2 regions of the Piscinibacter sp. PDB5-1 genome follow, and region 1 is predicted to be linked to the other one. Evidence: predicted binding sites of a transcription regulator. Region 1 holds the regulator's gene; the other holds the start of a gene.
What was found. Region 1 encodes FliA, which starts transcription of late flagellar genes. Its sites were predicted from a motif close to CTAAAGTTTNNNNNNNNNNNGCCGNTA; they were not measured.

Region 1 (15,947 bases):
AAACGTTCAAAAAGAAGCGCCCCAGCCACCCTATTCCGTTTGCATCGGCCTGGGCGCCACGCCCGCGGTGCTCGATGCGCACGTTGGCGATCTGCGCCGAGGCGACGCTGTTGCCCGGCTGGATGGAGCGCGGGTCGACCTGGCCCGAAAAGCGCAGCACGTCCACGTTGTGGTTCACGCCGATCTGCTTTTCGCCGGTGATGACGAGGTGGCCGTTGGCCAGCACGTCGGTGACGGTCGCGGTGATGGTGCCCGAGAAGTCGTTGGTGTTCTCGGTGCTGCCCTTGCCGGCGAAGGTGTTGGTCATCGCGCCCGACACGCTGGCACGGGCGAACGAATTCGGGTTGATCAGCGGCAGCGCCGAGATGCTGCCCTCGACCGCGCCGCCCTTGTCGATCGAGCTGGTGCTCTTCTGGCTGGCGCTGACCTTCTCGACGATCTGCACCGTGACGGTGTCGCCGACCAGGCGCGCCCGGTGGTCTTCGAACAGCGGGCGGTACTGCGCCGCCTGGAAGATCGACCCGTTGGCGACCACCGGCACGGGCGCGGGTTGCGGCCGCACCTGAGTGGTGGGGGCCACGTCCACCTTGGGCAGCGGGTAGAGCGTGCTGCAGCCACCGGCCAGCAAGGTGCAGGCGGCGGCGACGAGGCGAAGGGCGTTCATGGCGGGGTCTCGCAGAAAGAGGTGGTCAGAGCTGCGTCAGGCGCTGCAGCATCTGGTCCGAGGTCTGGATGGCCTTGGAGTTGAGTTCGTAGGCGCGCTGGGTCTGGATCATCCCGACCAGCTCTTCGACCACGTTCACGTTCGAGGTCTCGACGAATCCCTGCTGCAGCGCACCCAGGCCGGCCGCATCGGGTGCGCCGGTGGTGGGCGTGCCCGAGGCCGCGGTCTCGGTGTAGAGGTTCTGGCCCTTGGGGTCGAGGCCGGCCGGGTTCACGAAGTTGGTCAGTTGCAACTGCCCGACCACCGTCGGCTGCGCCTGGCCCGACTGTGTGACGCTCACCGTGCCGTCGGCGCCGATGGTCACGCTCAGCGCGTTGGCCGGAATGGTGATGCCCGGCTGCACCGGCATGCCGTTGTTCGTGACGAGCTGGCCTTGCGCGTTGACCTGGAAAGTGCCGTCGCGGGTGTAGGCGGCCGTGCCATCGGGCATTTGAATTTCGAAGAAGCCGTTGCCGCGGATCGCCACATCGAGCGAGTTGCCCGTCTGCTGCATGTTGCCCTGCGTGAAGCTGCGCGAGGTGGCCACCGCGCGCGTGCCCAGGCCGACCTGCAGGCCGGTGGGCAGCGTGGTCTGCTCGGTGTTGGCCGCGCCGGCCTGCCGCAGGTTCTGGTACATGAGGTCTTCGAAGACCGCATGCGACTTCTTGTAGCCGTTGGTCGCCGAGTTGGCGAGGTTGTGCGAGATGTGGTCCAGCTGGGTCTGCTGAGCCTCCATGCCGGTCTTGGCAATCCACAGGGAACGCATCATGGTGTTTTCTCCTTCGACTCAAAACAGAAGGTATGAAGAAACCGTAGCGAGCGCTTCGAGGTTGCGGCGAGCAGCGCAGCCGTACAGGCGTACGGCGAGGAGCGCAGGCGCAAGATCGAGACGCGCAGTAGGTTTATTCATGCCTTCTTAGCGGTTGGCTGCGTTGGACAGCAGTTGCGAGGCCGCACGTTCATCCGCTTCGGCGGTCTGCAGCATCTTCATCTGCGACTCGAATTGGCGGGCGGCGGCGATCATCGAGACCATGGTCTCGACGGCGCTGACGTTCGAGCCTTCGAGCGCGCCCTCTTGCACGCGGGCCGCGGCATCGGCTTCGAGGTCGTTCCCGTCGGCGCTGCGAAACAGGCCGTCGTCGCCACGCTGCAAGGGCGCTTCGGGCGTGACGATCTTCAGGCGACCGACGTTGGTGCTGCGGCCGTCGGCACCGCGCGCGGCGATGGTGCCGTCGGCACCGATGCTCACGGTCGCGTTGGCCGGCACCTGCACCGGGCCGCCGTCGCCCATCACCGGCAGGCCGCTGCGCGTCACGAGCGTGCCGTCGGCGTTGATGTCGAGCGAGCCGCCGCGCGTGTAGGCCTCGGTGCCGTCGAGCGATTGCACGGCGAGCCAGCTGTTGCCCTTGACCGCCACGTCGAGGCTGCGGCCGGTGTTGGTGATGACCCCGGGCGTCGCGTCGTAGCCGGTGGTGGTTTCGAGCGAGTACACGCGCGTGCTCGCGCCGCTGCCGTTGACCGGCACCGCGCGAAACGCCTGCAGCTCGGCCCGAAAGCCGGGGGTGGACACGTTCGCCAGGTTGTTGGCGAGCACGTCTTGCCGCTGCATGGTGGCTTTCGCCCCCGACATCGAGAGGTAAATCATGCGGTCCATGTGGACTCCCCGTTCGCCGAGTACGTCGAACGCCCCTCCGAGAGGGTCGGGCCTTGCTTGGGGCGGCCCGGCGCGGCGGCCCGGTGACGTTGGCTCAGCATGGGTGCCTCAGTCAGTCAGATCAGCGCATGTTGACCAGGGTCTGCATCACCTGGTCCTGCGTCTTGATGGTCTGCGAGTTGGCCTGGTAGATGCGCTGGGCGACCATCATGGCCACCAGCTCGGCGGTCAGGTCCACGTTCGACTCTTCCAGCGCGCCGGCTTGCAGCACGCCCATGTTCCCTTGCGAGGGCGTGCCCAGCACCGGTTCGCCCGAGGCATAGGTGCGCGCCCAGGCGTTGCCGCCCATCGGCTGCAGGCCCTGCGGGTTGCGGAAGTTCGCCAGTTCGATCTGGCCGGCCGGGCGGCTCTGGCCGTTCGAGTAGCGCGCCATCACGATGCCGTCGCGCTCGACCACCAGGCCCGACAGCTGGCCCGGCGCATAGCCGTCCTGCGACAGGTCGGTCACGCCGAAGCCGGCGCCGTATTGCGTGGCGGTCGAGAAGTCGAGTTCGATGTCGGCGATTTCGAGCGGGACCACGGTGCTCGCAGGCACGGTGAAGGTCATCGGGAAGACCGGCGCGGTGGGCGCGGCCCCGGTGTCGTCGAAGGTCATGCCCGCGACCACCGGCTGCGGGATCGGCGGCGTGCCGCCGTCATCGAGGATCGACTGGCCGTTGGCTGCGATGTAGACGTTCCACTCGTCGGTGGCCGACTTCTGGAAGTAGTAAGTCAGCGCCACGTTCTGGCCCCGCTGGTCGTACACCGTCACCGACGTGGCGTTGTTGTACGTGGTCGGGTCGTTGAAGTCGATCTGCGGACCGGAGGTCGGCAAGGTGACCTGCGCGCGCGAATCGAGGTTCAGTTCCATGTTGACCTCGGTGGTCGCATTGGGCTCGATGCCGGCGGTGGGCAGGCGCAGCGGCACGGCCTGACCGGGCTGGATGACGCCCTGCGCATCGGCCGTGTAGCCCATCAGCTGCTGCAGCTGGTTGTTGATGAGGTAGCCCTCGCGGTCCAGCTTGAACTGGCCGTTGCGGGTGTACATGGTCGGGTTGGTGCCGTCGCTCACCTGGAAGAAGCCCGCGCCGTTGATGGCGAGGTCGAGCGAGTTGGCCGTGGTGGTGATGTTGCCCTGCGAGAACTGCTGCGCCACCGCCGCCACCGTCACGCCGATGCCCACTGCGCTCGCGCCGGTGCCGTTCATCGCGTTGGCGTACATGTCGGCGAACTCGGCGCGCGAGGCCTTGGCCCCGAAGGTGTTCGAGTTGGCGACGTTGTTGCCGATGACGTCGAGGTTCTTGGCCGTGGCGTTGAGACCGGAAAGACCTTGTTGGAAGCTCATGGGGTTGTCCTCAGTGAATCAGTTTGCGAGGTGTCGGTGAACGAACGTCTGCGGCGTCAGTTGAACGAGCGAACGTCTGCGTAAGCCACGGTGCCCATGCCGGCGAGTTCGAGGTTGAGCGTGTTGCCCTTGGTGCTGACGGCCTTGACGGTGTCGCGCACCAGCTCGGTCACGTCCGACTTCACGCTGCCGCGCGTGGCGATCACGCGAAACTTCATGCCGCTGTCGGCGGCGTGGCTGCCCGACGGCCACGCAAAGCCGTGCAGGCCTTCACCGGCGGCGCCCAGTTGCACGGTGTCCACCAGCTGGCCCGAGGCGCTCAGGATTTCGACCGTCACGTTGTCCGCGGCCGAGCTGAGCTCGAAGCCGCCAGTGGCGGTGGCAGGCACCGTGTCGGTGGCGGCGATGAACGCCAGGCGGTCGCCGGGCACCACCACGTCGTGGCCCACCAGCGACGCGCCTTGCAGCGCTTGCAGTTGCATGAACTGCGACGACAGACCGCCCACCGTGGTATTGAGCTTTTCGATGCCGGTCACGGTGTTGATCTGCGCCATCTGGCTGGTGACCTGCGCGTTGTCCATCGGATTCAGCGGGTCCTGGTTCTGCACTTGCGCGACGAGCAGCTTGAGAAAGCGGTCGGCCGAGGCGGCGTCGTTGGCGGTGGTCGTCTTGCCGCCGGCGAGGTTGGTGCCGTTGATGCTGTCCAGCGTGCTGTTGTTGATGGTGGTCATAGCGGTTCCTTAGGGCGACTCAGCCCTGGCCCATCTGCAAGGTCTTGAGCAACAGGCTCTTGGCCGTGTTCATGACTTCGATGTTGTTCTGGTACGAGCGCGAGGCCGAGATCATGTTGACCATCTCTTCCACCGCGTTGACGTTGCTGAAGGTGACGTAGCCCTCGGCGTCGGCCTGCGGGTGCTTGGGGTCGTGCACGCGGCGGCCCGGGGTCTGGCTTTCGCTGATGTTGCTGACCGTGACGCCGGCCGCGCCCACCGCGCCCATGAGCTGCGTCTGGAAGGTGACTTGCCGCGCCTTGTAGGCCTGGCCGTCGGGGCCGGCCACGGTGTCGGCGTTGGCCAGGTTCGAGGCGACCACGTTGAGCCGCTGCGACTGCGCGCTGATCGCGCTGCCAGAGACGTTGAAGACGTTGAACATCGACATGGATTGGCTCCTTCAGCGCTGCGCTTACTGCGCGCCCTTGATGGCGTCGAGCATCGTGCGCACGTTGCCGTTGATGAAGCGCAGCGTCGCTTCGAAGCGCACGGTGTTGTCGGCGAAGGCGGCGCGCTCGCGGTCCATGTCCACCGAGTTGCCGTCGAGGTTGGTCTGGCTGGCCGACGAATACAGCAGGTTCGGCTCGGCACGCGCACCGCCGATGCCGCCCGCGGTCGGGATGTGGCCCGAGGCCGTGGCCTTCAGCGCCGCGTGCGGGGCCATCGCACCGGTGGCTTCTTGCAGCGCCTTGGTGAAGTCCATGTCGCGGGCGATGTAGCCCGGCGTGTCGGCATTGGCGATGTTGCTGGCGATCAGGCGCTGGCGTTCCGAGCGCAGCTTGAGCGCCTCACCGTGGAAGTCGAGCGTCTGGGTCAATCGGTTCAACATGATGGCAATCCCTCTCCATCGGTCGGCATCGCTGCCGGGGGCCCCGCGGTCGCATGACCTGATGGGGCGATGTGAAGGATTGTGTTGAGCACCCTCGAAAACATTAGGGGGAATAGCGGCGCGTTTGCGCGTCAATTCAAAGCCTGCCGCTCGGGCATGTCTCTCTACAGTGGCAGCGTGGACAAGTCTTTATTCACCCGGCTTTCAAGTGGCCTCACGCTGCTGGCGGCGCTGGCCGCGTGGTTGCTGTGCGCCCCTTTCGCACTCGCCCAGCCGGCGCCGGCCGATGCGTTCGTGATGAATGTCACCACCGCCGAACAACTGCGTGCCTTCTTGCACACCAGCGGTGCGGCCGAGGGCCACAAGCTGGTGATCGAAATCGGCCAACTCGACCCTCGCCTGCGCTTGGCCGCCTGCGCGCAGCTGCAGCCCTACCTGCCCTTCGGCAGCAAGCCCTGGGGCAAGACCCGCGTGGGCCTGCGCTGCACCGAAGGCGCCAAGCGCTGGAATGTGTCGCTGCCCGCCACGGTGCGCGTGTTCGGCCCGGCCTGGGTGACGCGCAGTGCGCTGCCTGCGGGCCATGTGATCGCTCAAGACGACCTACGCCGCGCCGAAATCGACCTGGCGGCGGAATCGAGCGCCGCACTGGCGGGCGATGACGAACCGCCGGTCGGCCGCACCCTGGCCCGGCCCGTGCTTGCGGGTGAGGGCCTGCGCGAGATGCACCTGAAAGTGCGCCAGTGGTTCGCCGCCGGCGAGGTGGTGCGCATTCGCGCGGTGGGCGCGGGTTTCGCCATCGCCAGCGGTGGCCAAGCGATCACTTCCGGTGTCGAGGGCCAGCAGGCTCGCGTCCGACTCGAAAGTGGGCGTGTGGTGATCGGCCGGCCGGTCGGAGAACGCTTGGTGGAGATCGCGCTGTGAGAACAGACCCGGTAACAGACGCCAACTCAAAAAGTTCTAAAGTCTTCGGCCGGGCGGGCCGATACACCGTCCATGTTGCAGGCCCAGGTGCTTCACCCGGGCGTAGGAGTCCATCATGAAAGTCGGTAACCCCGCAGACAAACCCGCGATCGCCCCGGCCCAACCCGGCCGAGTTGGCGCGGGCGAAGCCGCCAAGACGCCCGGTGCCCCCTCGACCCCGGCCGACGCCGGCGCGCTTGAAGCCAGCGCGCAGGTCGCCCTGTCGAGCACGGCCACCAGCTTGCTGGAAGGCTCGAACGCTGAATTCGACGCCGACAAGGTGGCACGCATCACGCAAGCCATCGCCGACGGCAAGTTCGAGATCAACGCCGAAGCCATTGCCGACCGGCTGATCGCCAACGCCAAAGAAGCGCTGGGCAAGGTCTCGCATTGACGACCCGCGCGGGCGGCTCTCACCGGCCGCCCGGCCCGTGCCCCTTCTTGGCCCCTTTGCCCTGCACTTATTTGGTTCCTCATGCAGCAGTCTCCCGCCACACCGACGCCCGCGCTCACGCCGGAACTGGAGACCACGCTCGCGGCGGTTGAGACCCACCTGGCCGCACTCGGCGACGCCCTGCGCACGCGCGACGTCGCCGCCATCGACACCCATGCCACCGAACTGCACCGTGCGCTCGCGCATGCGGTCGATCAGTTCACGCACGCTGCACGCAAGGGCCCGGTGCCCTCGCCGCTGCGCCAACGCCTGATGAACGCCGGCGGCCAGGTCGCCGCCCAGCGTGAATCGCTGGCCCGCGCCACCGCCGCCCTCGACCGCGCCATCGACGTGCTGATGCCGCGCGACAACAAGGCCGGCATCTACTCGGCCCTGGGCACCGCCGAGCGCGGCGGCCTGCGCGGTGGGGCGATTCAAGCCTGAATTTCGGCGCGTCCCGCTTCAGCGAACGAGGCCCTGCGGGGCCTTTCGCTTTTTCAGCGGCAGCTGATACAGCCACACCGAGCGCCCGTCCGGGCAACGGTGCACGGCCTGAGCCTGCGCGCCGGTGGCCTCGAACTCCAGGCTCGCGAGCCAACTGCCCGGCTTCATCTCAGCGTCGGCCTTTTCAAGCGCACGCGGCATGCTCTCGGGCCGCTGGAAGAGGTAGACGAGGTCGTGTCCCGACCAGTCGGCGCGCCAGATGTCGGCCCGGCGCACCTCGGCGCGCAGCCCCTGCAGCCGGCAGCGCCCGCGGCACAGCAGCGTGAGCGGCCAGCTCCACTCCCAGCCGTCGAGGCGGGCGTCGGGGTACACGGCACGCAACTCGCGCAAGCCGTCGCCCAGGCCGCAACCGGCGTCCACGATGCGTGCGCCGGGAGGCAAAGGCAGCAGTTGGTCCAGGCCGCGCAGCGCGCCCCGGGGGGTCGGGAAGACCGGCGCATCGCGCCACGCGTGCACCGGGTACAGCGCCAGCAGCACCGCCAGCGGCAGCAGCCAGGCCCAGGCGGGCAGCGCGCCCGCCAAACCCGAGGCCAGCGCCGACAGCGGAAAGCCCAGCGCGATGAACACCCGCCGCCAGCGCGTGCTGCCCAGCACCGACAGCACCGCGCCCAGCAGCGTGGGCAGCACCAGCGCCAACCATGGCGCGACACCGGCACTGCGCAGCCCCATGAACAAGGCCCAGGCAGCAGCCCAGGTCAGCAAGGCAGGAAGAGGCCAGATCAGCAAGTGCGTGCGGGTCGGTCGAGTGGGCGGCCAGTATGCCCGCGCGCCTTTGTGCGCCGCTTCGGCCCGTGGGCCGCGCATGAAAGCGCGTCAGCGCTTGAACAGCGCATGCATCGCGTCGATGGCCTCGGGCCCGTAGGCCACCGCGCCGACCGGCACGCGATGGGCGATGGCCTCGAGCACCCGCGCCGTCCACACCGGGCCGAAGCCACCGCACAACTCCAGCAGCTGAATGCCGTCGTCTTCGACCAGGCGGCGCGCCACCGGCAGCGCATCGGCCGGCTGCGAGATGCCGACCGCAATCATCTGAAAGCCCTCGGACGCCATCACCTGCCGGTGCGTGCGCGCGTCGAGCCCGGCGCCGGTGACGATGAAGCCGAATCGGGTGAGTGCCATGTGCAGCCCTGTGGGAAGTGGAAATGCCCGGCATGCTGAGGCGATCACATAAGATCGTCTACGTCTGAATTCGTCAGACTTATTGCATTGGAGGTCTGATGCTCGATCTTCAGCAACTGCACTACTTCGTCGCCGTGGCCGAAACCGAAAGCATCGCCCGCGCGGCCGAGCGGCTGCACCTGTCGCAGTCGCCGCTGAGCCGGCAGATCCTCGCGCTCGAAGCGCGGCTGGGCGTCGCGCTCTTCGCACGCTCGCGCCAACGGCTCAAGCTGACGCCGTTGGGGCACGCGTTTCTCGACCGTGCGCGCAGCCTGCTCGACCACGCCCGGCGGCTCGAAGACGAAGCCCGGGGCCAAGTGCCGCCGCTGGTGATCGGCTTCGTCGAAAGCGCTGTGCACTGCGGCGTGCTGAAAGCGGCGCTGCAGGCCGTGCGGCAGGCGATGCCCGACACCCGCATCGAGTTGCGCAACCTGCGTTCGGCCGAACAACTGGCCGCGCTGCAGGCCGGCGAGATCGACCTCGGCTTCGCCCACAGCGCCGCCCCCAAAGGCTCTGGCCTGCGCAGCGCCCTGCTGGCCGACGAGGCCGTGCGCCTGGCCGTGCCTGCCGGGCATGCGCTGGCCCGGCAGCGGCCCAGCGCGGCCATGCTCGACGGCGAAGGCTTCATCACGCTGCCGGCCAGCGTGTCGCCGCTCGGGCGCGACGAGTGGCTGGCCGCGTGCCGGCAAGCGGGCTTCACGCCCCGGGTGGTGGCCGAGGCGGCCGACCCCTCGGTGGCGCTCGGGCTGGTCGAAGCCGGCGTCGGGCTGGCCCTGCTGCAAGACAACCTGGCGCGCCGCGCGCCCGCCGGGGTGGTGGTGGTCGATGCGCCCAAGGGCCTGGCCTTGCGCGTGCAGGTGCATCGCTGGCTGCCTGGCAACCCCTCGGCTGCGGCCTTGGCGTGCGCGGCCATCTGACGCGCGAGGCTTGTACATTGCACGGCGAATCAAAAACAACCGGAGGGAGACCCGCATGAACAGCCGCCAGTCCAGCTCGCCCAGCACCGAACACGTCACCGTGATCGGCGAAGCCACGCTCGAATACGAACCCGACCTGATCGAGTTCAGCGTCTGGCTCACCCATGTGGCCGACACGGCCGTGCTCGCCAAGGCCGACGTGGACGCCCGCACCGCCCGTGTGATCGACATCACCCGCGAGTTCGACCTCGACCCGCGCGACGTGCGCGCCTCGAACCTCACGGTCGGCCCGCACCGCGAACACCGCGACGGCGAGACCCGCGACGCCGGCCACGAAGCCGAGCGCCATGTCGAACTGAAGCTGCGCAACCCGCGGGCCTTCGACGCACTGGCCGAACGCCTGCTCGCCGTGCCGGTGGACCGCCTGCTGCACGTCACCGCTCGCCTGAGTGACCGCACCGTGGCCGAGCAGTCGTGCATGGCCAAGGCCATCGACGACGCCAAGCAGAAGGCCGCGTCCATCGCGCGGCAGTTCAACGTGCGCCTCGGGCGCGTGTACTCGGTGGTGGCGATGCAGGGCGACGACCCCATGCAAGGCGCACGGGCACTGGCCACCGCGGGCCACGATGGCGCGGCGATCGAGCCGGGCGTGATCCCGGTGTCGGCGCGCATCGAAGCCACGTTCTATCTCGACCGCGCTTCCACGTACTGATCGCCGACCGATGCCTGCCCTGAGCGTCGTGACAGGTTTTCCGACCCGCCCGTGGGCCGCCCTGGCGGTGACGCTGGCGCTCGCCGGCCCGGCCTTCGCCTGCCAGCCGCCGTGGCGACCGGCGAACTACGAGCAACCGCCGCTCGACGAAGAAGCGGTGGACGCCTTTGCGCGCTTCACGCACGTCGCCTTGCTCGAAGTCGCCCGGCTCGACGTCGAAAAGATCCCCCGGGGCCGCAAGCACACCCTGACGATGAAGACGCTGCGGGTCTTGAAGGGCGACCCTTCGTACGCGCTAGCGCCGATCGTCACGCCCTTGAGCGACGACCACATGAACTGCAACTACGCGGGCGACCCCGGGCGCGTGGGCGACCGCCTGCTGGTGTTCAGCCAGGTCTCGGGGCAGCGCAGTTTCTGGATGCCCGGCGGGCCTGCGGGCCAAGCGCCCGATGTGTTCGACAAGATGCTGGCGCGCCTTGCGGCGCTCGACCCGCAGCACCCGCCGGTGCCGCCGAAAGGCGCATGCCTGCTGCGGGTGGATCAAAAGAGGTATTGCCGGCAGAACGCCCTGGCGCCGCTGCGCGACTTTCTGTCGGAATGCGGCTTCGACCGCGACTTTGCCGCCGCCAAGGGCAACCCCCGCGTGACGCTGAGCTATGCGCCGCGTTGCCCGCCGGGCGCGGTGCCGTTCTCGCGCTGGTAGCGACCGGGCGAACGGCTTCACCCGGCGAGCGCCCGCGCGCTCAGAACTTGAACGCCACCCGCAAGCCGCCCCAGTGGCGGCCATTCACCGTGATGGGCGCGGCGGCTTCTTTCAGCAGCACGAACTTGCCGCCGCCCATGTCGCGACGGTAGGTCTGCAGCAGGAAGGGCCGCGTGTTGCGGGCCGAGGCGAGGCCGGTGCGGTCGTTGAAGATGCGGCGGTAGCGGCTGTTGGCCGTGTCCCAAACCAGGTCGCCGCGCTGTGGGTTGCAGTAGATCTGGTTGTGCGTGGCGACATAGCCGTTGCGGTCCACCGCAATGCAGAAGACCACCTGCTTGTCGAAACCGAGCACACGCTCTTGCACCTGCGGAAAGAGCCGGTCGGCCAGCGGCACGAAGCGCGTCGTGTGCTGCGCCGGGTTGGTGTTGGGGATGGGCTGGTAGGCCTCGTCGAAGAGTTCAGCCTCTGAGATGGTGCCCGTGCGCAATGCGTCTTCGAGCAGCTGCGCAATCTGGCCTGCCGCCTCGATGGCCGCGCGGATGAACGGCGTGTCTTCGGTCTCGATGCCGCAATGCGCCACCAGTTCGATGAGGTGCTCCGAGACGGTCAGGAAGGATTCGCTGCGCGTGAGGGCCACGTCGAGCGAGCGGCTCGTCTCGTGCATCTCGGCTTCGATGGACGACATCTGCGCGTCCAGGCCGGCGCAAATGGCGCGGCTCTTCTCGGCGGCGGCGGTGATGCTCGACACACCGTCCTCGACCTCGCCCAGCGCGCGATGGAACGCGCCCTGCCCCGCCTTGGCACCGCCTTGCGAAGAAATCTCGCGGGCCAGGGCCTCGATGCGGCTGTCGAGTTCTTTCACCGTGCCCATGATGGCCTTGGACGACCCCTCGACCTTCGAGGCCAGGTCGCGCACGGCTTCGGCCACGACCCCGAAGCCGCGGCCGGCCTCGCCGGCACGCTTGGCCTCGACCGAGGCGTTGAAGGCCACGAGCCGCGTTTGCAGCGCAATCTGCGTGATTTCGGTCGCTGCATCGGCCACGGCGCGCAGCGAGTCCACGATGCCCGACACCTCGGTGCCGACGTCTTCGACGGCACGGCGTGCGCGCGACATGGCTTCCAGGCTGGCGCTGTTGACGCTGCTGATCGCGTCTTGCGCGGCGTTGACATCTTTGAGTTGCGCGCCGAGGTCAGACACGGCCTGCGCCTGCCGCTCGGAGTTCTTGCGCGTGTCGTCGATGACACCGCGCACCTCGGCCGCTTCGCGCCCCATGGTCGAGGCCTGCTGGCCGATCGAGCGGACCGCTTCGCGCAGGTCGCCAGCGGCCTGCGCAGAAGACTCTTCTTTCTTTTCGGCCGCCACGGGGGCAGCCACCACGGCCTGGGACCGCTTCAACAGCTTGAACATCGCACCACCGGACGCACTCGCGCGCTGCTTACCACTCGCGCAGCTTGACGCGCAGGCGGGCGATCGACTGGCTGTGCAGCTGGCACACCCGCGACTCGGTGACCTTCAGCACGGCGGCGATCTCTTTCAGGTTCATGTCGTGCTCGTAGTACATGCTCATCACGTACTGCTCGCGCTCGGGCAGCGTCTTGATACCTTCGACAAGCGCTTCGCGCATGCGCTGGTCCGACAGTTGGGCGAGCGGGTTCGCACCTTCGTCGGTGACGTGGCGGTCGAGGAAGTCGCTGTCGCCCTCGTCGCCTGACATGTCTTCGAGGTACACGAGCTGGGTGCCACGCACCTTGCCGAGCAGCTCCTGGTATTCGGTGAGGCTCACGCCCATCTCGCGGGCGATCTCGCTCTCGGCCGGCGCACGGCCGAGCTTTTGTTCGAGCTTGTGCACGGCCGACTCGATGCTGCGCTGCTGCTTGCGGGTGCCGCGCGAGAGGTAGTCGTTGCCGCGCAGCTCGTCGAGCATGGCGCCGCGGATGCGCTGGGTGGCGAAGGTCTCGAACTGCACCCCCTGCTCCTTGTCGAAGCGCGAGAGCGCATCGGTCAGCCCGATCATGCCGACCTGGATCAGGTCGTCGATCTCGACGTTGGCCGGCAGCTTCGCAATCATCTGATGCGCAAGCCGCCGCACCAGCGGGCTGTACTGCTTGAGCATCGAGTTCATGTCGAGTTGGCCTTTGGCTGTGTACATGGTCAGCTCCAGAAATCTCTTCAGTGCGCCTGGCGGTACAGGCTGCCTGTCTGCGCCAGCGGCAGGGCCGCCGAACCCATCGGGCCGTGATCGGGTTGCAGGGTCTCGCGCGCCCAGGCACGCAGCGCGGCGGGGGCCGCATCGCGTGCGTTGGACGCCGGGTCCACATGCAGCCAGTTGCGCAGCACGACGCCCAGGAAGTCGTCGGCGCAAGTGGCCAGTTGAATCGCGATGCGCTCGGCGCGCGGCGAGCTCGGCGCGGCGCACAGCAGCAGGTCGTACACCACGAGGCCGGCGCGTTGCGTCAGCAGCTTCATGGCGGCGTAAGCATGGGTCACGCTGGCGGGCCGGTCGTCGGCCAGCAGCAGCGGGCGGGCCTCGCTGCGCATGAACAGGCGGCACAGGTCCGACTCGTTGGCGTGCACCAGCACCACGTCGGCGTGCGGCGCAGCGTCGGCCACGGCTTGCAGGAAGGCCGACGTCGAGCCCTGCGCGTTGACGTGGCGGATCGGCAGGCCCCGGGCGGCGAGGTAGCTCACCTGCGGCGACAAGGCCTCGATGCATTCGGACAGGTCGATCTGCGCGATCTCGGCCGGCGCGGGCGAGCGGTCGGCCGCATCGACCACCAACACGTGCGCGCCGAGCTCACCGAAGGCGGTGCACAGGCGTTCGAGCATCACGCCGCCGAAGGCCATGTTCGGGTTCGCCACCACCGGCACGAAGCGCGTGCGGGCGTGGGCGAACATGCGGCGCAGGCCGTCGGCCTGGTCGGCCGGAAACGATGATTGGAAGTCTTCGTACATGAAGCGTCGATGCGAAGGTCGAGCGTGGCGGGAAGCGGTCGGCGTGAACGTCGGTGTTCGGGTCAGATGTGCAGCGACGACACCCCACCGCGCGGCTGGGCGCGCGGCACCGGGTGGCGGGCCGTGAACACGAGGTTCACGTCGATGCTGTCCATGCGGTAGGCGGGGCCGGTGTTGGCGCGCAGCGCGCGGTGCACCAGCGCGTGGGCCGACAGGCGGTGCCAGTCTTCGGGCACGCGCTGGCCGTTGGCCACGCCGACGACCTTCAGGCGGTGGCGAATCACCGCGTCGAGGGCGGGGCCGAGCTTCACTGCTTCGTCCATCTTCGACAGCACGATGCCACGGCAGGCGGCGGCGCGGTACGAGACGAGCACGTCTTCGATGGTCTCGCCCTGCTGCGCGGCGTTGACGACCAGCAGCTTGTGGATCGAGCGGTGCGCCAGCATGTCGAGCAGCTCGCGGGTGCGGGTGTCGCGCTGCGCCATGCCGGCGGTGTCGATCAACACCATCTTCTTGGCCGACAGCAGCTCCAGCAGGTCTTCGAGCGAGGCGCGGTCATGGGCGGTGTGCACCGGCACGCCGAGGATGCGGCCATAGGCGCGCAGTTGTTCGTGCGCGGCCACGCGGTAGGCGTCGAGCGTGATGAGCCCGAGGTTGCCCGCGCCGTGCTTGGCCGCGAAGGCGGCGGCGATCTTGGCGGTGGTGGTGGTCTTGCCGACGCCGGTCGAGCCGATCAGTGCGAACACGCCGCCCTGGTCCTCGAGGGCCAACTCGCCCTCGCAGGTGATGAGGTTGCGCTCGAGCACGCTGGCCGACCAAGCGCCTTCGTCAGGCACATCGGCGGGCAGGCTTTCGGCCAGCTTGCGGATCAGCGCGGGCGAGAAGCCGGCGTCGAGCAGCTTTTGCGTCATCTGTGCCTGCGCGGGGTTGCGCTGCATCTTTTCCATGAAGGCGAGCGCGCCGAATCGGTCTTCGATCAGGCCCTTCATCGAGCGCAGCTCGTTCATCATGTCTTGCTGGTCGCGGCGGGCCGAGGCCAGGTTGGCGGCGAGCGGCGCGTCGGCCAGCGAAGGCATCGATTGCACCGGCGCGTGCACCGGGGTGGCCGCGCCGAGGGGCTCGGCGGTGCGCACTTCTTCGCGCAGCACCGGCGGCTCGCGCAGCATGGGCTGGGGCGGCGCGGCATGGGCTTGGCGACGCGCCACGGCCGGGGGGGGCACCACGCTCAGCGCGGGCTTGTGGCCTTGTTCGGCGCTGCGGGCAGCCAAGCGCTGTTCGAGCGCGCTGGGCAGGTCTTCGGGCTGCTGCGTTTCGGCGAACGTGGGTTCCAGGTGTTGCTGCTCGGCACGCATCGCCGCCTGACGGCGCTTGAGCATGCGCTCGCGCACATAGTCCTGGAACGACAGCGTGCTCATGGACAGGCGCGCCACGTCGTCGCTCACCTCGTCGGCCGCGGGCGCCGCGGCTTGCGGGGCGGCCGCTTGGCGTGCAGTGGGCTTGGCCGGGGCGCGGGCCGCCGGGCGAGCCGGTGCGGCGGGCTGGCTCGGGGCCGAAGGCCGCGCAGCGGCGCCGGCAATCGACGACGCCGACAGGCGCTCGATCTGCTGCACGCTCTCTGGCGCCATGGCCAGCACTTCGACGCCTTCGGGGCAGGGTTTGGTCGAGAGCACGACGGCGTCTTCGCCGAACGCCTGGCGGACCAGGGTCAGGGCGTCGCGCGAGGTGCGCGCGGTAAAGCGTTTGACGTTCATCGGATGCTCCAGAAGATCGAGCCGACGCAAAGGGCGGACGACTGCATGAAGTGTGTGTTCCCGGCCGCCCCGACGGTCGCGCAATGAAGTGCGAGAAACGCCTTCATTTGGGTTGATTCGTGCCGAGGTGCGCGGCAGCTTCGGGGGTTGAGCGGGTGCATGGGGCCAGGGGTATCAAGAGACAGGAGCGATTGTTCCGGCCGGCCGCGCAGACTTGAGCCGAAGGAACGGGGTGGAAGCGGCGCTTTTCCGGCGCGCCGTGGCGATGGCGCGATCGGCGGCTGGCGCCGTCGGCCGCGGGCGGGTCCCGGTCGGCCTCCGCAGCACCAGGTGGCACCGGCCGCGCCGCGCAAGTGAGCGTGCAGTTCGCAGCACAGGCCGCGCGGTTGCGCGGCCGGATGACACAGCACAAGCCACGCCACGCGCCGATGCCCTACGGTGGCGGGCTGGCGCAGCGCTTCGGGAACACCGCTTGCTGCCATTTCATCGCGCGCTCCGGCGCCCTTGCCTCGAATT
Region 2 (15,947 bases), on a different contig from region 1:
CCGGCACCTCGGTGCCGGATCGCTGGGTGGGCAGCCAGCCGCCCGTGGCCGGGTCGGACTGCTCCATTGACACGTCTTCGAGCAGCGGTGAGTTGAGGTTCAGCAGCCAGCCGCTGCGCGACGACCTGTTCTGAAGCTCGAAGCGAAACCACACCGGTCGGCGTTGCAGCACCAGGTTCACGTGGCGCCCTGCATAACGCTGCCAACGTGAGGCCATGTCGGGCGCCAGCACCTGCTCGCGCGTCAGCGGCTGGTCGGCGTCTTCGATGAGGTAGTCGACGCCGCCGATCACGGGCACGGTGGTGTCGAAGTCGCCGAGCACCACGGGTGCGGGCGGGGCTGCATGTACCGGCGAAACCGCTCCGGCGATCACCAACAGCCATGCGAAGAACAAACCGCCCCACGAACGCAGCTTGGGCATCAGATGTGGAGAGCTAAGAGGCGACGGGCCCGGATGGGCATCGCCGGATGTGCGACCCATTCTGTCGCATCACGCGCGCAACGAGGTGCAAGCTTTCCCGCAGATGTGTTGGGGATTGCCTCTCGGCAGTCGCCCGCCGGACGCCCGCTCGCTCAGGCGGCGAGCACCACGCGGTTTCGGCCCGTGTCCTTGGCGCGGTAGAGCGCGGCATCGGCCTCGGCGATGAAATCGACCACGGTCTGCTGGGGCTGAACCACCTTGGCCACCACGCCCAGGCTCACGCTGATAGGCACGCGCTTGCCCCGGTAGATGAACTGGATGCCTTCGATGGCTTCGCGCACCCGTTCACCCACCTCGCCAGCCTGCTCGGCGTTGGTCGCCGGCAGCACCAGCGCGAACTCCTCGCCGCCATAACGGGCCACGAGGTCGGTCGAGCGCCCCACCGTGGACGCGAGCGTGGCCGCCACAAGCCGCAGGCACTCGTCACCGGCGAGGTGGCCGCAGGTGTCGTTGATCTTCTTGAAGTGGTCGATGTCCACCAGCAGCAGCGCAAGGGGCACGTGGGTGCGCGCCGACCGGTCGTGCTCGCGCTTGAGCACTTCGTCGAAATAGCGGCGGTTGTGCACCTTGGTGAGCGCGTCCGTCACGCTCAGCTTGGCCAGTTCGACGTTGGCGATTTCGAGGTTCTTCATCGCGCGCTCGAGCTCGGCGGTGCGATCGAGCACGCGAAGCTCCAGCTCTTCCTTCGCTTGCGTCTGGATCTCGATGGCCTGCTCTTGCGCGCGAATCTTCTCTTCACGCTCGCGCTGCACCTTGTGCGTCAGGGCCAGCGTTTCGGCCTGGGCGCGGTCGCGGGCAGCGCGGTCGCGCTTGATGCGGTCGGCCAGGGCCAGCGAGAGCAGCATGATCTCGATCACGAAGCCCAGGTGCTGGCCGTAATCGGTGAGCCAGTTGCCTTCGATCACGCCAAACAGCGACAGGATGTAGACCATCGTGCCAAACAGCAATGCCGACCACGCGATGGCGAAGTAGCGCGCCGAGATGCTGCCCTGGAACATCCGGTAAACCGACGAATAAACCGCCACGATCCCGCCCAGCAGACCGATCAGCGCGATGCTGAGCGACACCCAAGGCGATTGCTGCACCAGCGTCAGCACCGTGGCCAGCACCCAGCAAGCGACGAAGCCGTTGTTCAGCCAGACCAGATGGCGGATCCTGCAGTTGCGCAGGTCGAGAAAGACGCGGAAGAACACCGTCGCCGACAAGAAGGCCAAGCAGGCGGTCAGCTCGTAGCCGCGCAGGGTCATCCAGCGGTAATCGCCCCACAGGTACAAGGCACCGTACCCGGTGAGCGCCAGCTCATACAGCGTCGCAGCGACGAGGTAGAGGCTGTAGGCCAGGTAGCTGCTGTCGCGGGTGAAGACGTAGAGGCTGGCGTTGTAGATCAGCATGATCGCCAAGACGCCGAACAGCAGCCCCATCACGAAGTTGTGCACGTGGCGGTCGGCCTGGTAGGCGTCGCGCTCCCACACAGTCATGGGCAGGATGATGGCTTGCGTGCTCGACACTCGGATCAGCACCGTCGCCGACTCGCCCTTGGCCAGGCGCAGCGGGAACACATACGCCGTGTCGTTGCCCTTGTTGTGGGCCGGGGCCACCATGCCCGAAGCGGTGCTCGCGACGATGCGACCGCTGGCGGGGTCGAGCTGGTGGAACTGCAAGTCGTCGATGAGCGGGTACGGCACCGACAGCAGCCAGGCCTGGCTGTCTGCCTTGTTTTCGACCTTGAAGCGCAGCCATGCCGGGCGAAACTGGCGCGACAGGTTGACCTGCCGCCCCGAGTAGCGCATCCACCGGTCGGACGTGGCCGCCTGCTCGGCAGTCAGGGGCGCGGCGTCGGGAAGTTCGACGAAATAGTCGATGACACCGGCCACGCGCACCGAACTGGCCCCGGTCGGCAGCTCCAACGTGTCGCGAGCCGCCTGCGCAGCCCCCTGCCACCCGACACCCAATATGAACAGCAGACAAGCGAGCCACCGCCAGGCAGGAGCGGGCCAGTGCAGGCGGGGGGCAGAAGGGATCACGTCACGTGTCAAGGCAAAGGGCGGGCTCGACCCGTCGTCAGCGGGCATCGATCGCAAAGTGACTCGCATTGTTGACCAAGCGGCGACGCACTCGTGACACGTGACGGGCATTTGGCCGGCGCAAGCGTGCATCTTTGGGATTTGATGACCCGGCGTGTCGAAGTTGTCTTGTGACGCACACACATTTGATTACACAAGACACAAACCTCAAGTCTGCAGGGGGCGTGCCGATACCGAATACAGACCTCTGTCGACCAGAACCAGGCCTCAGCTTCCGACCACCGCCTTATCGGCGTTTTCCCTGGCAAAAGCGGTGAATCTGATCACGGTTTTGCCCGCTTCTCGGCGCCTTAGGAGGGCACCCCTCCGGTATGCTCGCCCGCATCTGCGCAGCCGTTACAGCGAGGTTTTTCCATGCCCACCATCGTTCAAACCATCGCCGGGACTGTTACAGGCCTCTGGGGATCGGCGATGCTGCGCACCGCAAGCGGTCAGCAACGCCCGCTGAAGATCGGTGACTTCGTGCAGAAGGGCGACGTCATCCTGACGACGCAGGACGGCATCGTTCAGCTGACCACCGAGCCGCAAGGCGAAACCCGCGTCGCCCAGGCCCCCGCCGCCGCCGAGGTGGACCGGGTGATCGCCGAGTTGGACCGCCCCACCCCCGACGTCGCGCCAGCCGCCGGCCTGGCCGCCGGTGACGGCGGTGGCCTCACCCCCGGGCTGCGCGTGGGCCGCATCGCCGAGGCGGTGTCGCCGGCCGGCCTTTCGACCGACAACACGGCAGGCGCCCAGCGCTCGCAAGAAACTGACACCCGCGCGCCCGAGCTGCAGCGCACCCCGAACGACCTGCCCACGGCCACGCCCGGCAGCATCTTCGGCCCCGAAGACACGGCCCTGCCCATCTCGCTGGCCGGCAACGACCCCGACGGCCGTGTCGTCAGCGTCACCGTCACGTCGCTGCCCCCGGGCGGCCAGCTCTTTCTGGCGGATGGCACCACGCCAGTCGTCGTCGGCCAGGCGCTGACACCCGCGCAAGCCGCAGACCTGCGCTTTCAGCCGCCGGCCGACTTTGTCGGCAACACGAGCATCGGCTTCGTCGTCACCGACGACCGGGGCGGCAATTCGACGCCCGGCTCGGTGGCCGTGTCGATCACCCCGGTGAACGACCTGCCCGTGGGCAGCCACGTCGTCATCCGCGGCGACGAAGACACCCCCCTGCCCGTGCGCCTGCAAGGCACCGACGTGGACGGCACCGTCACCAGCGTCACCGTGACCACCCTGCCCTCGAACGGCACGCTTTACCTTGCCGACGGCAGCACGCCGGTGACCGCCGGCACGCCGCTGAGCCCGAGCGACGCTGCCAGCCTCGTCTTCGTGCCCGCGCCCAACTTCAACGGCAACACGGCCATCACCTTCACCGTGACCGACAACGAAGGCGCGGTGTCCACGCCCGTCACGCTGCCCGTCACCGTGCTGCCGGTCAACGACGCCCCCGTGGCGGTGGCCGACACCGCAACCGTTGCCGAGGACGGCGTGGCCAGCGGCAACGTGCTCGCCAACGACAGCGACATCGATGCCGGCACCGTGCTCACGGTCAGCCAGTTCACCGTCGCCGGCGTGCCCGGCAGCTTCGCGCCCGGCGCCACCGCCACCGTGCCCGGCGTGGGCACGCTCGTGATCCGCGGCGATGGCAGCTACACCTTCACGCCCGCGCCGAACTTCAACGGCCCCGTGCCGACCGCCACCTACACCGTTACCGACGGCACCGCCTCGCGCACCGCGCCGCTCGACATCACCGTCACCCCGGTGAACGACGCCCCCGTGGCCGGCGACGACGTGGCCTCGACGCCCTTCAACACGCCCGTCACCCTCGACGTGCGCGCCAACGACCGCGACGCCGATGGCGACACCCTCACCGTCAGCAGCCCCACGCTGGCCGACCCCAGCCAGGGCAGCGTGAGCCTCACCCCGGGCGGCCAACTCGTCTTCACGCCGACCCCTGGCGTCTCGGGCCCGGTGAGCATCACCTACACCGTCACCGACCCGAGCGGCGCGAGCGACACCGCGACCGTCACCGTCAACGTGCAGCCCAACGTGCCGCCCACCGGGGCCGACACCACGCGCACGCTGCTCGAAGACGGCAGCTACACCGTCACCACCGCCGACCTCGGCTTCAATGACAGCGACGCCGGCCAGACCCTGCAGGCCGTGCGCATCGACAGCCTGCCCGCTGCCGGCAGCCTGCTGCTCAACGGGACGCCCGTGGCCGCCGGCCAGGTGGTCAGCGCCGCAGACATCGCCAGCGGCTCGCTGGTGTTCGTGCCTGCCATCAACGGCAACGGCGCGCCCTACGCCAACTTCACGTTCAGCGTGCAAGACAGCGCCGGCGCCTTCGACCTCGCGCCCAACCGCCTGACCCTCCACGTGGCCGCCGTCAACGACGTGCCCGCCGCCGTGGCCGACACCGTCAACGCCGTCGAAGACACCCCCTTCGTCGGCACCGTGGCGGCGAACGATTCGCTGTCGGGTGATGGCGGCAACGTCTTCGCGTTGGTCGCTGGCTCGGGTCCGGCCCATGGCTCGCTGGTGTTCAATGCCGACGGCACGTTCACCTTCACGCCGAATGCCAACTTCAACGGCGCGGACAGCTTCAGCTACTCGCTGACCGATGCGGACGGCAGCACCTCGACTGCCACGGTCAGCATCAACGTCGCTTCAGTCAACGACGTGCCGACCGCTGTGGCCGACACCATCGCTGCGGTGGAAGACACACCCTTCGTCGGCACCGTCGCTGGCAACGACACCCTCTCGGGTGACGGTGGCAACGTCTTCTCCTTGGTCGCCGGCTCCGGCCCCGCCAACGGCTCGTTGGTGTTCAACGCCGACGGCACCTTCACCTTCACCCCGAACGCCAATTTCAATGGGGCAGACAGCTTCCAGTACTCGCTGACCGATGCCGACGGCAGCACCTCGACGGCCACCGTTGCGATCAACGTGGCTTCTGTGAACGACGTGCCGGCTGCCGTGGCCGACACCGTCAATGCCACGGAAGACACGCCCTTCGTCGGCACCGTCGCTGGCAACGACACCCTCTCGGGCGACGGCGGCAACGTCTTCTCGCTGGTCGCCGGCTCCGGCCCGGCCAACGGATCCATCGTCTTCAACGCCGATGGCACTTTCACCTTCACGCCCAATGCCAATTTCAATGGGGCAGACAGCTTCCAGTACTCGCTGACCGATGCCGACGGCAGCACCTCGACCGCCACGGTCAGCATCAACGTCGCGTCCGTGAACGACGTGCCGGCTGCTGTGGCCGACACGGTCAATGCAACCGAGGACACACCCTTCGTCGGCACCGTCGCTGGCAACGACACCCTCTCAGGTGACGGCGGCAACGTCTTCTCGCTGGTCGCTGGCTCCGGCCCGACCAACGGCTCGCTGGTGTTCAACGCCGATGGCACTTTCACCTTCACACCGAATGCCAACTTCAACGGCGCCGACAGCTTCCAGTACTCGCTGACCGACGCTGACGGCAGCACCTCGACCGCAACGGTCAGCATCAACGTCGCTTCCGTGAACGACGTGCCGGCTGCTGTGGCCGACACCGTCAATGCCACGGAAGACACACCCTTCGTTGGCACCGTCGCCACCAACGACACCCTCTCGGGCGACGGTGGCAACGTCTTCGCGTTGGTCGTTGGCTCGGGTCCGGCCCATGGCTCGCTGGTGTTCAATGCCGACGGCACGTTCACCTTCACGCCGAATGCAAACTTCAACGGCGCGGACAGCTTCAGCTATTCGCTGACCGACGCGGACGGCAGCACCTCGACAGCCACGGTCAGCATCAACGTGGCTTCGGTGAACGACGTGCCGGCCGCCGTGGCCGACACGGTCAACGCGACGGAAGACACGCCCTTTGTCGGCACCGTCGCCACCAACGACACCCTCTCGGGTGACGGCAGCAACGTCTTCTCCCTGGTCGCCGGCTCCGGTCCGGCCAACGGTTCCATCGTCTTCAATACCGACGGCACCTTCACCTTCACGCCGAACGCCAACTTCAACGGCGCCGACAGCTTCAGCTATTCGCTGACCGACGCGGACGGCAGCACCTCGACGGCCACCGTTGCGATCAACGTGGCTTCGGTGAACGACGTCCCGGCCGCTGTGGCCGACACGGTCAACGCAACGGAAGACACGCCCTTCGTCGGCACCGTCGCCACGAACGACTCTCTCTCGGGCGACGGTGGCAACGTCTTCGCCCTGGTCGCCGGCTCCGGTCCGGCCAACGGCTCCCTCGTCTTCAATGCCGATGGCACCTTCGCCTTCACACCGAACGCCAACTTCAACGGCGCCGACAGCTTCAGCTACTCGCTGACCGACGTCGACGGCAGCACTTCGACCGCCACCGTCTCGATCAACGTCGCATCTGTGAATGACGTGCCGGCCGCCGTGGCCGACACGGTCAACGCGACGGAAGACATGCCGTTCGTCGGCACCGTCGCCACCAACGACACCCTCTCGGGCGACGGCGGCAACGTCTTCGCCTTGGTCGCCGGCTCTGGCCCAGCCAACGGCTCGCTGGTGTTCAATGCCGATGGCACCTTTACCTTCACGCCGAATGCCAACTTCAACGGCGCGGACAGCTTCAGCTACTCGGTGACCGATGCCAATGGTGATGTGTCCACTGCCGCGGTTTCGATCAACGTCGCATCTGTCAACAACGTTCCCACAGCCGTGGCCGATGCGGTTTCCGCCGTTGAAGACACCCCCTTCATCGGCACCGTCGCCACCAACGACACCTTGTCGGGAGACGGCGGCAATGTCTTTGCGTTGGTCACGGGCTCCGGCCCGGCCAATGGCTCGCTCGTGTTCAACGCCGATGGCACCTTCACCTTCACACCGAACGCCAATTTCAACGGCGCGGACAGCTTCAGCTACTCGCTGACCGACGCGGACGGCAGCACCTCCACCGCAACGGTCAGCATCAACGTCGCTTCCGTGAACGACGTGCCGGCTGCTGTGGCCGACACGGTCAATGCCACGGAAGACACGCCCTTCGTCGGCACCGTCGCCACCAACGACACCCTCTCGGGTGACGGTGGCAACGTCTTCTCACTGGTCACGGGCTCCGGCCCGGCCAACGGCTCGCTGGTGTTCAATGCCGATGGCACGTTCACCTTCACGCCCAACGCTAATTTCAATGGGGCAGACAGCTTCCAGTACTCGCTGACCGACGCCGACGGCAGCACCTCGACAACCACCGTTGCGATCAACGTGGCTTCGGTGAACGACGTGCCGGCCGCTGTGGCCGACACCGTCAATGCGACCGAGGACACGCCCTTCGTCGGCACGGTCGCCACCAACGACGCCCTCTCGGGTGACGGCGGCAACGTCTTCACCTTGGTTGCAGGTTCCGGTCCGGCCAACGGCTCCATCGTCTTCAACGCCGATGGCACCTTCACCTTCACGCCGAACGCCAACTTCAACGGCGCCGACAGCTTCAGCTACTCGCTGACCGACGCCGACGGCAGCACCTCGACAGCCACCGTTGCGATCAATGTGGCTTCGGTGAACGACGTGCCGGCCGCTGTGGCCGACACCGTCAATGCGACCGAGGACACACCCTTCGTCGGCACGGTCGCCACCAACGACACCCTCTCGGGTGACGGCAGCAACGTCTTCTCCCTGGTCGCCGGCTCTGGCCCGGCCAACGGCTCCCTCGTCTTCAATGCCGATGGCACCTTCACCTTCACGCCGAATGCCAACTTCAATGGCCCGGACAGCTTCAGCTATTCGCTGACCGACGCCGACGGCAGCACTTCGACCGCCACCGTCACGATCAACGTGGCGTCGGTGAACGACGTGCCGGCCGCCGTGGCCGACACCGTCAATGCGACCGAGGACACACCCTTCGTTGGCACCGTCGCCACCAACGACACCCTCTCGGGTGACGGTGGCAACGTCTTCTCCCTGGTCGCCGGCTCCGGTCCGGCCAACGGTTCCATCGTCTTCAATACCGACGGCACCTTCACCTTCACGCCGAACGCCAACTTCAACGGCGCCGACAGCTTCAGCTACTCGCTGACCGACGCCGACGGCAGCACCTCGACCGCCACCGTCACGATCAACGTGGCGTCGGTGAACGACGCGCCTGCCGCTGTGGCCGACACCGTCAATGCGACCGAGGACACACCCTTCGTCGGCACCGTTGCCACCAACGACGCCCTGTCCGGCGACGGTGGCAACGTCTTCTCCCTGGTCGCCGGCTCCGGTCCGGCCAACGGCTCCATCGTCTTCAATTCCGATGGCACCTTCACCTTCACACCGAACGCCAACTTCAATGGCGCGGACAGCTTCAGCTATTCGCTGACCGACGCGGACGGCAGCACCTCGACCGCCACGGTCAGCATCAACGTCGCTTCCGTGAACGACGTGCCGGCCGCCGTGGCCGACACGGTCAATGCCACGGAAGACACACCCTTCGTCGGCACCGTCGCTGGCAACGACACCTTCTCGGGTGACGGTGGCAACGTCTTCTCCTTGGTCGCCGGCTCCGGTCCGGCCAACGGCTCCATCGTCTTCAATGGCGACGGCACCTTCACCTTCACGCCGAATGCCAACTTCCATGGCGCGGACAGCTTCCAGTACTCACTGACCGATGCCGACGGCAGCACCTCGACCGCCACCGTCTCGATCAACGTCGCGTCCGTGAACGACGTGCCGACCGCTGTGGCCGACACCATCGCTGCGGTGGAAGACACGCCCTTCGTCGGCACCGTCGCTGGCAACGACACCCTCTCGGGTGACGGTGGCAACGTCTTCTCCTTGGTCGCCGGCTCCGGCCCGGCCAACGGCTCGTTGGTGTTCAACGCCGACGGCACCTTCACCTTCACCTCGAACGCCAATTTCAATGGGACAGACAGCTTCCAGTACTCGCTGACCGATGCCGACGGCAGCACCTCGACCGCCACGGTCAGCATCAACGTCGCTTCCGTGAACGACGTGCCGGCTGCTGTGGCCGACACGGTCAATGCCACGGAAGACACGCCCTTCGTCGGCACCGTCGCCACCAACGACACCCTCTCGGGCGACGGTGGCAACGTCTTCGCGTTGGTCGCTGGCTCGGGTCCGGCCCATGGCTCGCTGGTTTTCAATGCCGACGGCACCTTCACCTTCACGCCGAATGCCAACTTCAACGGCGCGGACAGCTTCAGCTACTCGCTGACCGACGCGGACGGCAGCACCTCCACCGCAACGGTCAGCATCAACGTCGCTTCCATGAACGACGTGCCAGCCGCTGTGACCGACACGGTCAATGCCACGGAAGACACACCCTTCGTTGGCACCGTCGCCACCAACGACACCCTCTCGGGCGACGGTGGCAACGTCTTCGCCCTGGTCACGGGCTCCGGCCCGGCCCATGGCTCGCTGGTGTTCAATGCCGACGGCACGTTCACCTTCACGCCGAATGCCAACTTCAATGGCGCGGACAGCTTCAGCTACTCGCTGACCGATGCGGACGGCAGCACCTCCACCGCAACGGTCAGCATCAACGTCGCTTCCGTGAACGACGTGCCAGCCGCTGTGGCCGACACGGTCAATGCCACGGAAGACACGCCCTTCGTCGGCACGGTCACCACCAACGACACCCTCTCGGGCGACGGCGGCAACGTCTTCTCGCTGGTCGCCGGCTCCGGCCCGGCCAACGGTTCGCTGGTGTTCAACGCCGACGGCACCTTCACCTTCACCCCGAACGCGAACTTCAACGGCGCTGACAGCTTCCAGTACTCGCTGACCGATGCGGACGGCAGCACCTCCACGGCCACCGTTGCGATCAACGTCGCTTCCGTGAACGACGTGCCGGCTGCTGTGGCCGACACGGTCAATGCCACGGAAGACACACCCTTCGTCGGCACCGTCGCCACGAACGACTCCCTCTCGGGCGACGGTGGCAACGTCTTCGCCCTGGTCGCCGGCTCCGGTCCGGCCAACGGTTCCATCGTCTTCAATACCGACGGCACCTTCACCTTCACGCCGAATGCCAACTTCAACGGCCCGGACAGCTTCAGCTACTCGCTGACCGATGCGGACGGCAGCACCTCGACGGCCACTGTCACGATCAATGTCGCGTCGGTGAACGACGCCCCCGTGGCGGCCGACGACTTGGCCACCACCGCCATCAACACGCCGGTGACCATCGACGTCAAGGCGAATGACAGCGACCCCGACAACACCAACGCGCAGTTGACCGTCGGCAGCCCCACGGTCAACCCGGCGCAGGGCACGGTGTCGGTCGATGCCTCGGGCCGCCTGGTCTTCACCCCGGCCAACAACTTCAGCGGCACGGCCACGATCACCTACACGCTGACCGACCCGTCGGGCCTGTCGGACACGGCCACGGTCACCGTCAACGTCGGGGCGAACACGCCGCCCACGGGGACAGACGCCACGCGCACGCTGTCCGAGGACACGAGCTACACGCTGGCCGCAGCAGACTTCGGTTTCGCCGACAGCGACGCCGGCCAGAGCCTCGCCGGTGTTCGCATCGACACCCTGCCCGCCAGCGGCCTGCTCACACTCAATGGCGTGGCGCTCGCGGCCGGTGCGGTGGTCAGCCCAGCCCAGCTCGCCGCGGGCGAACTCGTCTTCACGCCGGCGGCCAACGCCAACGGCATGCCCTACGCCAACTTCACGTTCAGCGTGCAGGACAACGCGGGCGCCTTCGACGCGAGCCCGAACACCGTCACCTTCCACGTGACGCCGGTGAACGACGGCCCGGTGGCCAACCCCGACGCCCTGGGCACGCCCGAAGACACGCCCATCACCTTCGACCCGCGCAGCAACGACACCGACATCGACGGCCCCGCGCTGGCCGTCACCCACGTGGCGGGCCTGCCCATCGGGGTGGGCAGCCCGGTCGCGCTGCCGCAAGGCACGGTCGCGCTCAATGCCGACGGCACCCTCACCTTCACACCGGCCGCCGACTTCAACGGCCCGGTGAACTTCGGCTACACGGTCAGCGACGGCACGGCCTCGGCCTCGTCCACCGTGGCGATCACCGTCAGCCCCACGCCCGATGCGCCCACCATCACCGGCCCGCTCACCGGCAGCGTGACCGAAGACGCCACGCTGACGACCGGCGGCTCGTTGAACATCAGCGACCCCGACGCCGGCCAGTCGAGCTTCGTGGCGCAAACCGGCACGGCCGGTACTTACGGCAGCTTCACCATCGGCGCCACCGGCACCTGGGTCTACACGCTCAACAACGCCGCAGCCAATGTGCAGGCGTTGGCCGGCGGCGCGAGCCTCACCGAAAGCTTCACCGTCGTCACGGCCGACGGCACGACCCGCAGCGTGATCGTCACCGTCAACGGCACGAACGACGTGCCGGTCGCGGTCAACGACATGGCCACGGCCACCGAAGACATGCCGCTCTCGGGCAACGTGCTTGGCAACGACAGCGACGTGGACGCGGGCAGCACGCTCACCGTCACGCAGTTCTCGGTGGGCGGCAACACCTACACGGCCGGCCAGACGGCCACGCTGGCCGGCGTGGGCACCCTCACGCTGGGTGCCACCGGCGCCTACACCTTCACCCCGGCCGCCAACTACACCGGCACCGTGCCGGTGGCGACCTACACGCTGAGCGACGGCACCGCCAGCAGCACGGCCACGCTCACCATCGGCATCACCGCCGTCAATGACGCGCCCGTGGCACAGGCCGACGCCCAGACCATCGCCGAAGACAACGTCGCCAGCGGCAACGTGCTCGGCAACGACAGCGACGTGGACGGCGACACCCTGGCCGTGACCCAGTTCGTCTGGAATGGCAACACCTACACCGCAGGCGTCACCGCCGTCGAGCCCGGCATCGGCTCGCTCAGCATCGCGGGCGACGGCAGCTACACCTTCACGCCTGCCGCCCACTTCAACGGCGCGGCGCCGGTGGCCACCTACACGGTGAGCGATGGCAGCGGCGCCGCCAACGGCAGCACCACGTCCACCCTCACGCTCGACGTGACGCCGGCCAACGACCCGCCGGTGGCGGCGAACGACAGCGCCGTGACCGACGAAGACACGCCGCTGCTCAACATCAACGTGCTGGGCAACGACAGCGACGTGGACGGCGATCCGCTCACCGTCACCGCCGCGAGCAGCCCGAACGGCACGGTGACGATCAACGCCGACGGCACGATCAACTTCACCCCGGCCGCCGACTTCAACGGCCCGGCGACCATCAGCTACACGATCAGCGACGGCCAGGGCGGCACCAGCACCGCCACCGTCAATGTGCAGGTCAACCCGGTGGTCGACCCGGACATCAGCATCGGCGACGTGAGCGTCAACGAAGGCGCGGGCACGGCCACCTTCACCGTCACGCTCAGCCAGGCGACAACGGCTGCGGTGTCGGTCAACTTCGCGTCGGCGAACGGCAGCGCCACGGCCGGCAGCGACTACGGCAGCGTCAACGGCACCCTCACCTTCGCGCCGGGGCAAACGCAGCTCACCGTCACCGTGCCCATCACGAACGACGCGGTGTTCGAAGGCCCCGAGACCTTCACCGTCAACCTGAGCGGCGCGGCCAACGGCGTCATCGCCGATGGGTCGGGCCTCGGCACCATCCGTGACGACGGCACGGGCCCGGGCGGCAGCGACGACGACACGCCGCGCGTGGCCAGCGTCAGCAGCCCGAGCGTGGCCGAAGGCGGCAACCTCGACTTCAACGTCACGCTGAGCAATGCCTCGACCACCGCCACCACGGTCACGCTGGCACGTGCCGGTGTCACGGCCACCGTCGATACCGACACCACCGGCCCGCTGCAGGTCAGCTTCGACAACGGCGCCACGTTCACTGCCGTGGCCGGTGCCACGGTCAGCGTGCCCGCGGGCGTCACCGCCTTCATCGTGCGCCAGGCCACGGTGGACGACCTGATCGACGAGAACAACGAGACGATCACCCTCAGTGCGTCCACGCCCGCCAACACTGCGGCTGTCGTCGGCACGGGCACGCTCGTGGACAACGACGCCACGCCGTCGCTGAGCATCAACGACGTGGTGGTCAACGAAGCAGCCGGCACGGCCACCTTCACGGTCACGCTGAGCGCTGCGTCGGGACTGCCGGTGTCGGTGGCGTTTGCCACCAGCAACGGCTCGGCCACGTCTGGCGCCGACTACACGGCCACCAACGGCACGCTCAACTTCGCGGCCGGCGTGACCTCGCAGACGATCACGGTGCCGATCCTCAACGACGGCACCTTCGAAGGCGTTGAGAACTTCAACGTCACGCTGTCTTCGCCGACGAACGCGACACTGGGCGATGCGCTCGGCGTGGGCACCATCCGCGACGACGGCACGGGCCCCGGCGGCAGCGACAACGACACGCCGTCGATCAGCGTGTCGAGCCCGACGGTGGCTGAGGACGGCGGCTTTGCGGTCTTCACCGTCAGCCTGTCCAACCCCTCGGCCACGGCCACGACCGTGTCGCTTTCGACCACGGCCGGCACGGCCACGGCGGGCGCCGACTACTCGGCCGCGTTGCAAGTCTCGACCGACGGCGGCACGACCTGGATGCCTGCCAGCACGGCGACCATTGCCGCTGGCGCGATCAGCGTGCTGGTGCGTGCGCCCATCGTCAACGACACGCTCGATGAAAACGACGAGGCCTTCTCGCTGACCGCCACCGTCACCGGCGGCACCACCAGCAACGCCTCGGCCAGCGGCACCGCCACCATCACCGACAACGACCTGCCGCCTGCGCTGAGCATCAACGACGTGACGGTCAACGAAGCGGCCGGCACGGCCACCTTCACCGTCACGCTGAACACCGCCTCGGGCCTGCCCGTGTCGGTGAACTTCGCCACCAGCAACGGCTCGGCCACCGCCGGCGCCGACTACACGGCCACCAACGGCACGCTGAACTTCGCGGCCGGTGTGACCTCGCAGACGATCACGGTGCCGATCCTCAACGACGGCACCTTCGAAGGCGCTGAGCACTTCAACGTCACGCTGTCGGCGCCGACGAACGCGACGCTGGGCGACGCGCTCGGCGTGGGCACCATCCGCGACGATGGCACGGGCCCGGGCGGCAGCGACGATGACACGCCGCGCGTGTCCAGCGTCAGCAGCCCGAGCGTGGCCGAAGGCGGCAACCTCGACTTCAACGTCACGCTGAGCAATGCCTCGACCACGGCCACCACCGTGACGCTGGCACGTGCCGGTGTCACGGCGACCGTCGATACCGACACCACCGGCTCGCTGCAGGTCAGCTTCGACAACGGCGCCACGTTCACTGCCGTGGCTGGTGCCACGGTCAGCGTGCCGGCCGGCGTCACCGCCTTCGTCGTGCGCCAGGCCACGGTGGACGACATCGTCAGCGAAGACGCCGAGACGCTGACGCTCACCGCATCGACCGCCGCCAATACGGCGCCCATCACCGGCACCGGCACCATCGTGGACAACGAAGGCGCCCCCGCGCTGATCGTCAGCAGCCCCGGCGTGGCCGAAGACGCGGGCTACGCGGTGTTCACCGTGTCGCTCTCGAACGCCTCGTCGCGCGGCACGCCGCTGTCGTTCACCCTCAACGACGGCTCGGCCACGCGTCCGGCCGACTACACGAACGCGCTCGAAATCTCGACCGACGGCGGCACCACCTGGTCAGCGGGCAGCAGCGTCACGCTGAGCCCCGGCACGACCTCGGTGCTGGTGCGCACGCCCATCGTGGACGACGCCACCGCCGAGGGGCCCGAAACCTTCACGCTGGTCGCCACCTCGGGCGGCAACAGCACGAGCAACGGCAGCGCCACCGGCACGGCCACCATCAGCGACGACGCCACGCCCGACCTGGTGCTGGTCAGCCTGACCGGCCCGGCCTCGGTCATCGAAGGCGGCACGGCCACCAACTACACGGTGTCGCTCACGCAACCGGCAGTCACCGCCGTGACCGTCAACCTCAGCTACAGCGGCACCGCAACCGACGGCAGCGACTACACGCGTGTCGTGCAGGTCACCATCCCGGCCGGGGCCAGCAGCACGAGCTTCGACCTTTCGACCTTCGACGACACCCTCGACGAAAAAGACGAAACCATCATCGTCACGCTGGGCGGCATCACGGGCGGCGGCTTCGAAGGCATCGCCATCGACCCGACCGCCAGCTCAGTCACCACGACCATCGTGGACAACGACGCCATGCCGTCGGTCAGCATCAACGACGTGACGGTGAACGAAGCCGCCGGCACCGCCACCTTCACCGTGACGCTCAGCTCGCCCTCGGGCCAGCTCGTCGAGGTGCAGTACATGACCGGTGACGCCACCGCGACGGCCGGTGCCGACTACACCGGCACCACCGGCGCGCTCAGCTTCGCGCCGGGCGTGACCTCGCAGACGATCACGGTGCCCATCCTCAACGACGGCACCTTCGAAGGCGCCGAGAACTTCAACGT

Region 2: AC1KAT_RS13005 (tandem-95 repeat protein) is a predicted target of FliA. The motif match lies at 2,712-2,738, and genes of this name have one in related genera.

The regions. Positions count from the first base shown of each region.
Region 1 is NZ_JBWVZL010000002.1:461,600-477,546, forward strand. It holds gene AC1KAT_RS09440 (flagellar basal body L-ring protein FlgH) at 1-664, opposite strand, end outside; gene flgG (flagellar basal-body rod protein FlgG) at 690-1,472, opposite strand; gene flgF (flagellar basal-body rod protein FlgF) at 1,620-2,357, opposite strand; gene flgE (flagellar hook protein FlgE) at 2,479-3,741, opposite strand; gene AC1KAT_RS09460 (flagellar hook assembly protein FlgD) at 3,798-4,472, opposite strand; gene flgC (flagellar basal body rod protein FlgC) at 4,492-4,899, opposite strand; gene flgB (flagellar basal body rod protein FlgB) at 4,924-5,340, opposite strand; gene flgA (flagellar basal body P-ring formation chaperone FlgA) at 5,518-6,261, shown strand; gene flgM (flagellar biosynthesis anti-sigma factor FlgM) at 6,377-6,694, shown strand; gene AC1KAT_RS09485 (hypothetical protein) at 6,776-7,177, shown strand; gene AC1KAT_RS09490 (class I SAM-dependent methyltransferase) at 7,196-7,963, opposite strand; gene AC1KAT_RS09495 (DUF6506 family protein) at 8,051-8,356, opposite strand; gene AC1KAT_RS09500 (LysR substrate-binding domain-containing protein) at 8,455-9,312, shown strand; gene AC1KAT_RS09505 (SIMPL domain-containing protein) at 9,368-10,024, shown strand; gene AC1KAT_RS09510 (hypothetical protein) at 10,035-10,727, shown strand; gene AC1KAT_RS09515 (methyl-accepting chemotaxis protein) at 10,768-12,135, opposite strand; gene AC1KAT_RS09520 (RNA polymerase sigma factor FliA) at 12,164-12,877, opposite strand; gene AC1KAT_RS09525 (MinD/ParA family ATP-binding protein) at 12,898-13,680, opposite strand; gene flhF (flagellar biosynthesis GTPase FlhF) at 13,743-15,431, opposite strand.
Region 2 is NZ_JBWVZL010000003.1:11,367-27,313, reverse strand. It holds gene AC1KAT_RS13015 (sensor domain-containing diguanylate cyclase) at 1-421, opposite strand, end outside; gene AC1KAT_RS13010 (sensor domain-containing diguanylate cyclase) at 574-2,388, opposite strand; gene AC1KAT_RS13005 (tandem-95 repeat protein) at 2,977-15,947, shown strand, end outside.